2 regions of the Pandoraea sputorum genome follow, and region 1 is predicted to be linked to the other one. Evidence: predicted binding sites of a transcription regulator. Region 1 holds the regulator's gene; the other holds the start of a gene.

The links. The regulator sigma-54, encoded in region 1, starts transcription at its own class of promoters, with help from an activator protein. The targets are predictions, from matches to a motif close to TGGCANGNAANCTGCTTT.
Region 2: prpB (methylisocitrate lyase) is a predicted target of sigma-54. The motif match lies at 2,270-2,287, and genes of this name have one in related genera.

What each region holds. Positions count from the first base shown of each region.
Region 1 covers NZ_CP010431.2:596,836-600,670, forward strand. The annotation lists gene hpf (ribosome hibernation-promoting factor, HPF/YfiA family) at 171-527, opposite strand; gene NA29_RS02745 (RNA polymerase factor sigma-54) at 669-2,159, opposite strand; gene lptB (LPS export ABC transporter ATP-binding protein) at 2,253-3,023, opposite strand; gene lptA (lipopolysaccharide transport periplasmic protein LptA) at 3,058-3,750, opposite strand; gene lptC (LPS export ABC transporter periplasmic protein LptC) at 3,747-3,835, opposite strand, start outside.
Region 2 covers NZ_CP010431.2:1,826,241-1,830,075, reverse strand. The annotation lists gene prpC (bifunctional 2-methylcitrate synthase/citrate synthase) at 121-1,272, opposite strand; gene prpB (methylisocitrate lyase) at 1,300-2,190, opposite strand; gene prpR (propionate catabolism operon regulatory protein PrpR) at 2,526-3,835, shown strand, end outside.

The DNA of each region.
Region 1 (3,835 bases):
CGCCGCCGCGCTCGCGGCAAGTCACGGAAGTGGGGCGAACCATACAAAAGGGGCCGTTCAACGGCCCCGCGGTGGGTGATGCCAGACTTACAACAGACGGATATGCGCTCGGGTGGTTCCTTGCGGGTTTTCGTCGGTATCAGCCAATGCGATTACCACGCCTGAAGATGCTATTGCAGCGGTTCCGCCTCAGGAGGAAGTTCGTGGTGCTTGATGGCCTCGCGACCGTGATCCTGAACCTTGTCCTTGTACTGCATTACCTTGCGGTCGAGCATGTCGATCAGCTTGTCGATGGCGGCATACATATTCTCGTCACACTTCTCGACGAAAATTTCCTTGCCCTTGAGAAACACCGTGACGCTCGCGATCTGGCGTCCGCTCTTCTCCTTGGTTTTGTCGACAGAGAGGATCACCTCGGCGCCAATTAGCTGGTCGAAATGATTCAACACGCGGTTAAGCTTGTTGACGACAAATTCGCGCAGCGAAGGCGTGAGTTCGAGATGGTGTCCACTGATCTTCAGATTCATAGCTGCTCTCCTTGCTGAAATGCCGAAGTGCAGGCCGCGTCAACGTTGACGCTGGCTAGCGAGGGTGCGAGCCATTGACGTGACGCAATGTCGCACTGCGGCGTAATGCCCCAGCGGCCAACATGGCGCACCAGGACTGTCCTACAAAGATTTGCGCAAGTTCACTGCGGGGATTCGCATGGCCTCGCGGTACTTCGCGACAGTGCGCCGCGCCACCACAAAACCTTGCTCTGCCAGCAGTTCCGCGATACGGCTATCGGAAAGGGGGCTCTGCGGGTCTTCTGCTCCTATGAGTTGCTTGATGAGTGCGCGGATGGCGGTCGATGACGCAGCGCCTCCGGCTTCCGTTGCCACGTGTGATCCGAAGAAGTACTTGAGCTCGAAGGTTCCAAATGGAGTGAGCATGTACTTACTCGTTGTCACGCGTGAAATCGTGGATTCATGTAAACCCAGCGTATCAGCAATCTCGCGTAAAACCAAGGGCCGCATGCCGATTTCGCCATGCGTGAAGAAGTTCTTTTGGCGCTCGACAATCGCCTGCGCCACCCGCAGGATCGTGTCGAAGCGTTGCTGGATGTTCTTGATCAGCCAGCGCGCTTCCTGCAACTGCTGTTGGAGGTTGCCGGTTCCCGGATCGTTCCGGTTATTTCGGAGAATGCGCGCATACATCTCGTTGATACGCAGACGCGGCATGACTTCCGGATTCAGCTCCGCCGTCCAGCCGCTCCCTTGCTTGCGTACCAGCACGTCCGGCACGACATAGTCGGCCTGAGGCGCGCCGTAAGCCGCGCCCGGGAAGGGGTCCAGCGAGCGAATCAGCTGATGCGCGGCGCGCAGGCCGTCTTCACCGACACCTAGCAGGCGGCGCAGACGCGTGTAATCGCGCGCGGCCAGCAGTTCCAGGTGATCGGTGACGATGCGCAGCGACAGGGTGCGCACACCGCTAGCGGGCAGACGCTGGAGCTGTAGACGCAGGCATTCGGCCGGGCTGCGGGCACCCACGCCCGCCGGGTCGAAGCTTTGCAGCAGCGCCAGCGCCGCGTTGATCTCTTCCGTTTCGAGCGCCAGTTCTTCAGGCATTTCGGCCTGAATTTCGTCGAGCAGGCTACCGAGGTAGCCGTCTTCGTCCAGCGATTCGATCAGGAATTCCACCAGCGCGCGGTCGCGCGGACTCGCCTTGGTCAGGCGCAGTTGGGCCAGCAGATGTTCGCGGAGATTGGGGTGGTCGACGTGAAGTTGCGGACGCGCATTGTCGTCGTCGTCCGATGCGCTGCCGGAGCGGGCGAAGTCGTTCAGGCTCCAGTCGCTGCCGTTGTCCGACGCGTTGTCGTCGAAGCGGGCCTCACCATCGAGTTCGCGTGCTTCGTCGTGACCGTTGGAGGCCTCGGGGCCATTGTCGTTCGAACTGCCCGACGACGAACTCCGTTCGTTGCGCAGCGACCCGTCTGTGCCCACACGTACCGAACCGGCGAGCCAATCGTCCTCGCGTTCGAGCATCGGGTTCTGGGTAAGGGCGTGCTCGACTTCCTGTTGAAGTTCGAGCGTCGACAGTTGCAACAACCGGATCGATTGCTGCAACTGCGGCGTGAGGGTCAGGTGCTGAGAGGTGCGGAGTTGAAGAGTCGGTTTCATAGCGGTCTCGCCTTCATTGTAGAGGCTTTGTCACGCCAACGGAACCGTCCCTGACTCCTATCGGAGGCAGGGTTTACATGCGAAAAATCTGCTTTACATCCGGAAATTCTCGCCCAGATAGACGCGACGGACGCTTTCGTCGGCAACGATCTGGTCAGGCGTACCGGCGGCAAGCACCGAGCCTTCGCTGATGATGTACGCGTGATCGCAGATACCCAGCGTCTCGCGCACGTTGTGGTCGGTAATCAGGACACCGATGCCTCGGTCCTTGAGAAAGCGCACGATCCGCTGAATTTCCAGCACGGCGATCGGGTCGACGCCCGCGAACGGTTCGTCGAGCAAAATGAAACGCGGCTGTGTGGCCAGGGCGCGCGCGATTTCCACGCGACGACGCTCGCCGCCCGAGAGCGACATCGCCGGATTCTCGCGGAGGTGGCCCACTTGAAGCTCGTCGAGCAGGGCTTCAATGCGACGTTCGATTTCATCGCGCTTGAGGGGCTTGCCCTGCGCATCGACCTGCAATTCGAGCACGGCGCGAATGTTGTCTTCGACCGTGAGCTTGCGGAACACCGACGCTTCCTGCGGCAGATACGAGACACCCATGCGGGCGCGCTCGTGGATCGGCAGTTCGCTGATGAGGTTGCCGTCGAGCTGGATTTCGCCATCGTCGGCGGGCACGAGTCCCACAATCATGTAGAACGACGTAGTCTTGCCCGCGCCGTTCGGGCCAAGCAGACCCACGACCTCGCCGCTTTTCACGTCGAGCGACACGTCCTTGACGACGGTGCGCGCGCCGTACTGCTTCTTGAGCGAGCGCACGACGAGCGCGCTGGGCTTGCCCGCCGGGCCGGCGCCCGGGTTGATGGTCGAAGCGTTGCTGTTGGCAGAATTGGCAGAATTACTCACGCGGATTCCCGATGTTCTTGGAAGGCGACAGCGGCGGCAAATCGCCCTTGGGCGCGGCGACCGGCTTGCTGGCAGCGCCCGACGCCTGTGCGCCCGTGGCGTTGCGAGGTGCGAGCGTGGCGCGCACGCGGCCGTTCGGATTGTTGGGGTTGACCTGATCGGCGCCGCTGTTGGCGGTGTAGACCTCATTGTAGGTGTCGTACGTGATCACGCTGCCGTGAATCTCGTCGAGTACCTTCGTGCCCCCGGCCAGACGCTTGAGCGTGGCCTGCGTGGTCAGCGTAGCGACTTCGGTCTTGCCGTTGTAATAGATGGTCTGGCCCCAGCCGTCGATGTACTCGTCCATGCCGTCGCGCTTCTGACGCATGTAGGCGAGCGGGCCGCCCGGCTTGTAGTAAGCGGTGGCGTACTGATAGCCCTCCGGATCCTGAGTCACTTCGACGCGATCGGCCTTCAGGAGAATCGTCCCCTTGGTCATCGTCACGTTGCCGGTGAAGATGTTGACCTGCTTGAGGTCGTCATAGCTCATGTGGTCCGACTCGATATTGAGCGGCTTGTCGCGGTCGGCGCGTTCGGCATGCGCCAGCGGTGCAGCCAGTGCGCCAAGAACGGCGAAGGCGGCAGCCAGCGCGCGAAGCGCACGCAGCGATACAGAGGCGGGTCGCAGTGAAAGGCGATCGGTCATGGGGTCTTGGGGCCCTGTGGAGTCTGAGATGGCGCGCGTGGAGCGGTAGGCGCAGCGGGCTGACCTGACGGCGGCGGGCGCTTGG
Region 2 (3,835 bases), 1.2 Mb from region 1:
GCACGGTGTGTGCGATGCGCGATGCGAATGACGGAACAACGACGCCCCGGCATGGACACGGCACGGCAGCAGGAATCCCGCCGCTGCCGCCCCCCGCCGTCGCCGAGGCGTTAGACAGACTTAACGCTTGTCGATCGGCACGAACTGCTGATCTTCCGGACCGGTGTAATTAGCGCTCGGGCGAATGATCTTGTTGTCGATGCGCTGCTCGATGATGTGCGCACTCCAGCCCGACGTACGTGCGATCACGAACAACGGCGTGAACATCGCGGTCGGCACACCCATCATGTGATAGCTCACGGCGCTGAACCAGTCGAGGTTCGGGAACATCTTCTTGACGTCCCACATCACCGATTCCAGACGCTCGGCGATGTCGTACATCGCCGTGTTTTGCTGTTCTTTCGACAACTCGTGCGCGACTTCCTTGATGACCTTGTTGCGCGGATCGCTCACGGTGTAGACCGGGTGGCCGAAGCCGATGATCACTTCCTTGTTCTCGACACGCTGACGGATGTCGGCTTCAGCTTCGTCCGGCGAGTTGTAGCGCTTCTGCACCTCGAACGCGACTTCGTTCGCGCCACCGTGCTTCGGACCACGCAGCGCACCGATTGCGCCGGTAATCGCCGAGTGCATGTCCGATCCCGTGCCCGCAATCACGCGCGCGGTGAACGTCGAGGCGTTGAACTCGTGCTCCGCGTACAGGATCAGCGACGTATGCATCGCGCGCACCCACTGGTCCGACGGCTTCTCGCCGTGCAGCAGATGCAGGAAGTGACCGCCGATGCTGTCGTCGTCCGTTTCCACGTCGATACGCACGCCATTCTGGCTGTAGTGATACCAGTACAGCAGCATCGAGCCGAGGCTGGCCATGAGACGGTCGGCGATGTCGCGTGCGCCCGGAATGTTGTGATCGTCCTTCTCCGGCAGCACGGTACCGAGCACCGACACGCCGGTGCGCATCACGTCCATCGGGTGAGCCGCGGCGGGCACGGCTTCGAGAGCGTCCTTCACGGCGGCGGGCAGGCCGCGCAGCGCCTTGAGCTTGGCCTTGTAGCCGCGCAGCTCTGCCACGTTCGGCAGCTTGCCGTAGACCAGCAGATACGCAATTTCTTCGAATTCCGAGGTCTGGGCCAGATCCAGAATGTCGTAGCCGCGATAGTGCAGATCGTTGCCCGAACGCCCCACGGTACACAGTGCCGTGTTGCCTGCGGTCACACCCGACAGGGCGACGGATTTCTTCGGCTTGAAGCCAGTGGCAGTCGTCTCGCTCATGCTCTTTCCTCCAGGATCAGGGGTTCGTTATTTCTGTTGGGCGAACAGGGCGTCGAGCTTCTGTTCGTATGCGTGGTAGCCGATGCTCTCATAGAGCTCGGCACGCGTTTGCATCGTGTCGAGCACGGCCTTTTGCGTGCCGTCGCGACGAATCGTGTGATAGACGTTTTCCGCCGCCTTGTTCATCGCGCGGAACGCCGAGAGCGGATACAGCACCAGGCCGACCTGCGCGCTCTTGAGTTCTTCCACGGTGAACAGCGGCGTCGAGCCGAACTCGGTGATGTTCGCGAGCACGGGCACCTTCACGGCGTCCGAGAACTGGCGGTACATCGGCAGTTCCGTCATCGCTTCGGGGAAGATCATGTCGGCACCCGCTTCAACGCACGCGCACGCGCGGTCGATGGCCGCCTGGAGGCCTTCGACGGCCAGCGCATCGGTGCGCGCCATGATGACGAAATTCTCGTCGGTGCGCGCGTCGACGGCCGCCTTGATGCGGTCGACCATCTCCTGCTGCGTCACGATGGCCTTGCCGGGACGATGACCACAGCGCTTCGCACCCACCTGATCTTCGATATGCATCGCACCCGCGCCGAATTTGATCAGCGACTGCACGGTGCGCGCGATGTTGAAGGCCGACGGACCGAAGCCCGTGTCGACGTCCACCAGCAGCGGCAGGTCGCACACGTCGGTGATACGGCGCACGTCGGTGAGCACGTCGTCGAGCGTCGAGATGCCCAGATCGGGCAACCCGAGCGAACCGGCAGCGACACCGCCGCCTGAAAGATAGATCGCCTTGAACCCGGCCGCCTTGGCAAGCAAGGCGTGGTTGGCATTGATGGCACCGACAACCTGCAACGGTTGCTCGGTCTTGACGGCCTCGCGAAAGGCGGCGCCGGCCGAACGAATGGTTTGCGTCACTTGAATCCCTCGGTCGTGTCTTGCGCGCCGGATGAACGGAATGCCACCGGATCGCATGGGTTGAGTAGCAGGCTTCTGGATAGCAATGGCCGTGCCAGCAGGTCGTGCGCTCGCGCATCGCGAATCCCTTCGCCGCGCTAACGCATTCATTTATCGACGGAAATTCTTCGCTTGCGTGACGTTTACGTCAAGGTAAATGTCAGATGGGGGCGGTTGCGGCGGTCGCAAAACGTTTCAATTTGAAACGCAAAATGAAACAAATCGTCGCAACATGCTACGATTCGACTCAAATCCCCCTGCTGCTAAGCGCCATGCCGAATTCGATACCCACCGAGATGCCATCCCGCCTGCCCGCGACCGTCGCAGGCGTGGCGCGAGCGCCCACGGTGCCCGCGATGCGAAAGCCGGTGATCTGGGCCGTCGGCATCAGCAAGCTCGGCGAGCTGTATCGCGATATCGTGCCGGACTACGCTGCGCAGGCCGACGTCCACATCGTCGACAAGGGATACGAAGCCGTGATCGAAGCGCTGGAGCGCTTGCCCGCCGGGAGCGTCGACGGCATCGTCGCAGCCGGATCGAACGGCGACTTTCTGCGCGAACGGCTTGCGTTGCCTGTGGTGCTGGTCAAAGTCACCGGCTCCGATGTCATGCACGCGCTGGCTCGGGCGCGACGCGCCCTGCCCGCATCGTCCCCCGACTCACGCATCGCGCTCGTGTCCTACGCACGCCCTGCGGCAGAATTCGAGCGCTTCAAGAGCGCCTTTCATCTCGACATCGCGCAGCACACCTATGTCGATGCGCAAAACGCCGAGGACCTCGTGCACCGGTTGCGCGACGACGGCATGGAGGTCATTGTCGGGCCGGGTCTCGTCACGCAACTGACCGAGCGCGCCGGCCTCACGGGCATCTTTCTCTACTCGCAGGATTCGGTGCGAGCAGCGTTCGACACGGCGCTGGAAGTCGCGCGTCTCGGGCGCATCGAAGCGCAACGGCGCGAGCGTCTCGACACGGTGTTGCGGCATCTGCACGAAGGCGTGGCCGCCGTCGATCTGAACGGACGCATCGAGGCGATCAACGCGTCGATGGCCGGGATTCTCGGCGTCACGGCAGCGGACGCCGTTGGCCGAACGCTCGACGCCATTGCGCCAGCACTCGACATCGCCCGCACGCTGGAGAGCGCGAGCGCCGAGCTCGAAGCGATCGTCTCGATGGCGGGCAAGACGTGGGTCATCAACCGCATTCCCCTGCTGGATCAGGGCACGCTCACGGGCGCGCTCGTCACGTGTCAGGACTCGCAGTCGTTCGCCCGTGTGGATCGTTCGCTGCGTTCCCGCCATCGTCCGCGGCATCTCGTCGCGCGCTACCGACTCGACGATCTGATCGGCGACTCGGCGGCGATGACACAAGTCCGCGCGCTTGCACGCCGCTATGCGCAGACCGATTCGACGGTACTCGTGCACGGCGAGAGCGGCACGGGCAAGGAATTGCTTGCACAGGGGATCCACAACGCGAGCCGCCGCCGCGACTATCCGTTCGTCGCCATCAATTGCGCCGCGTTTCCGGAGACGCTGCTCGAGAGCGAGTTGTTCGGGTATGAAGATGGCGCGTTCTCCGGCGCCCGACGCGGTGGCAAAGCCGGTCTGTT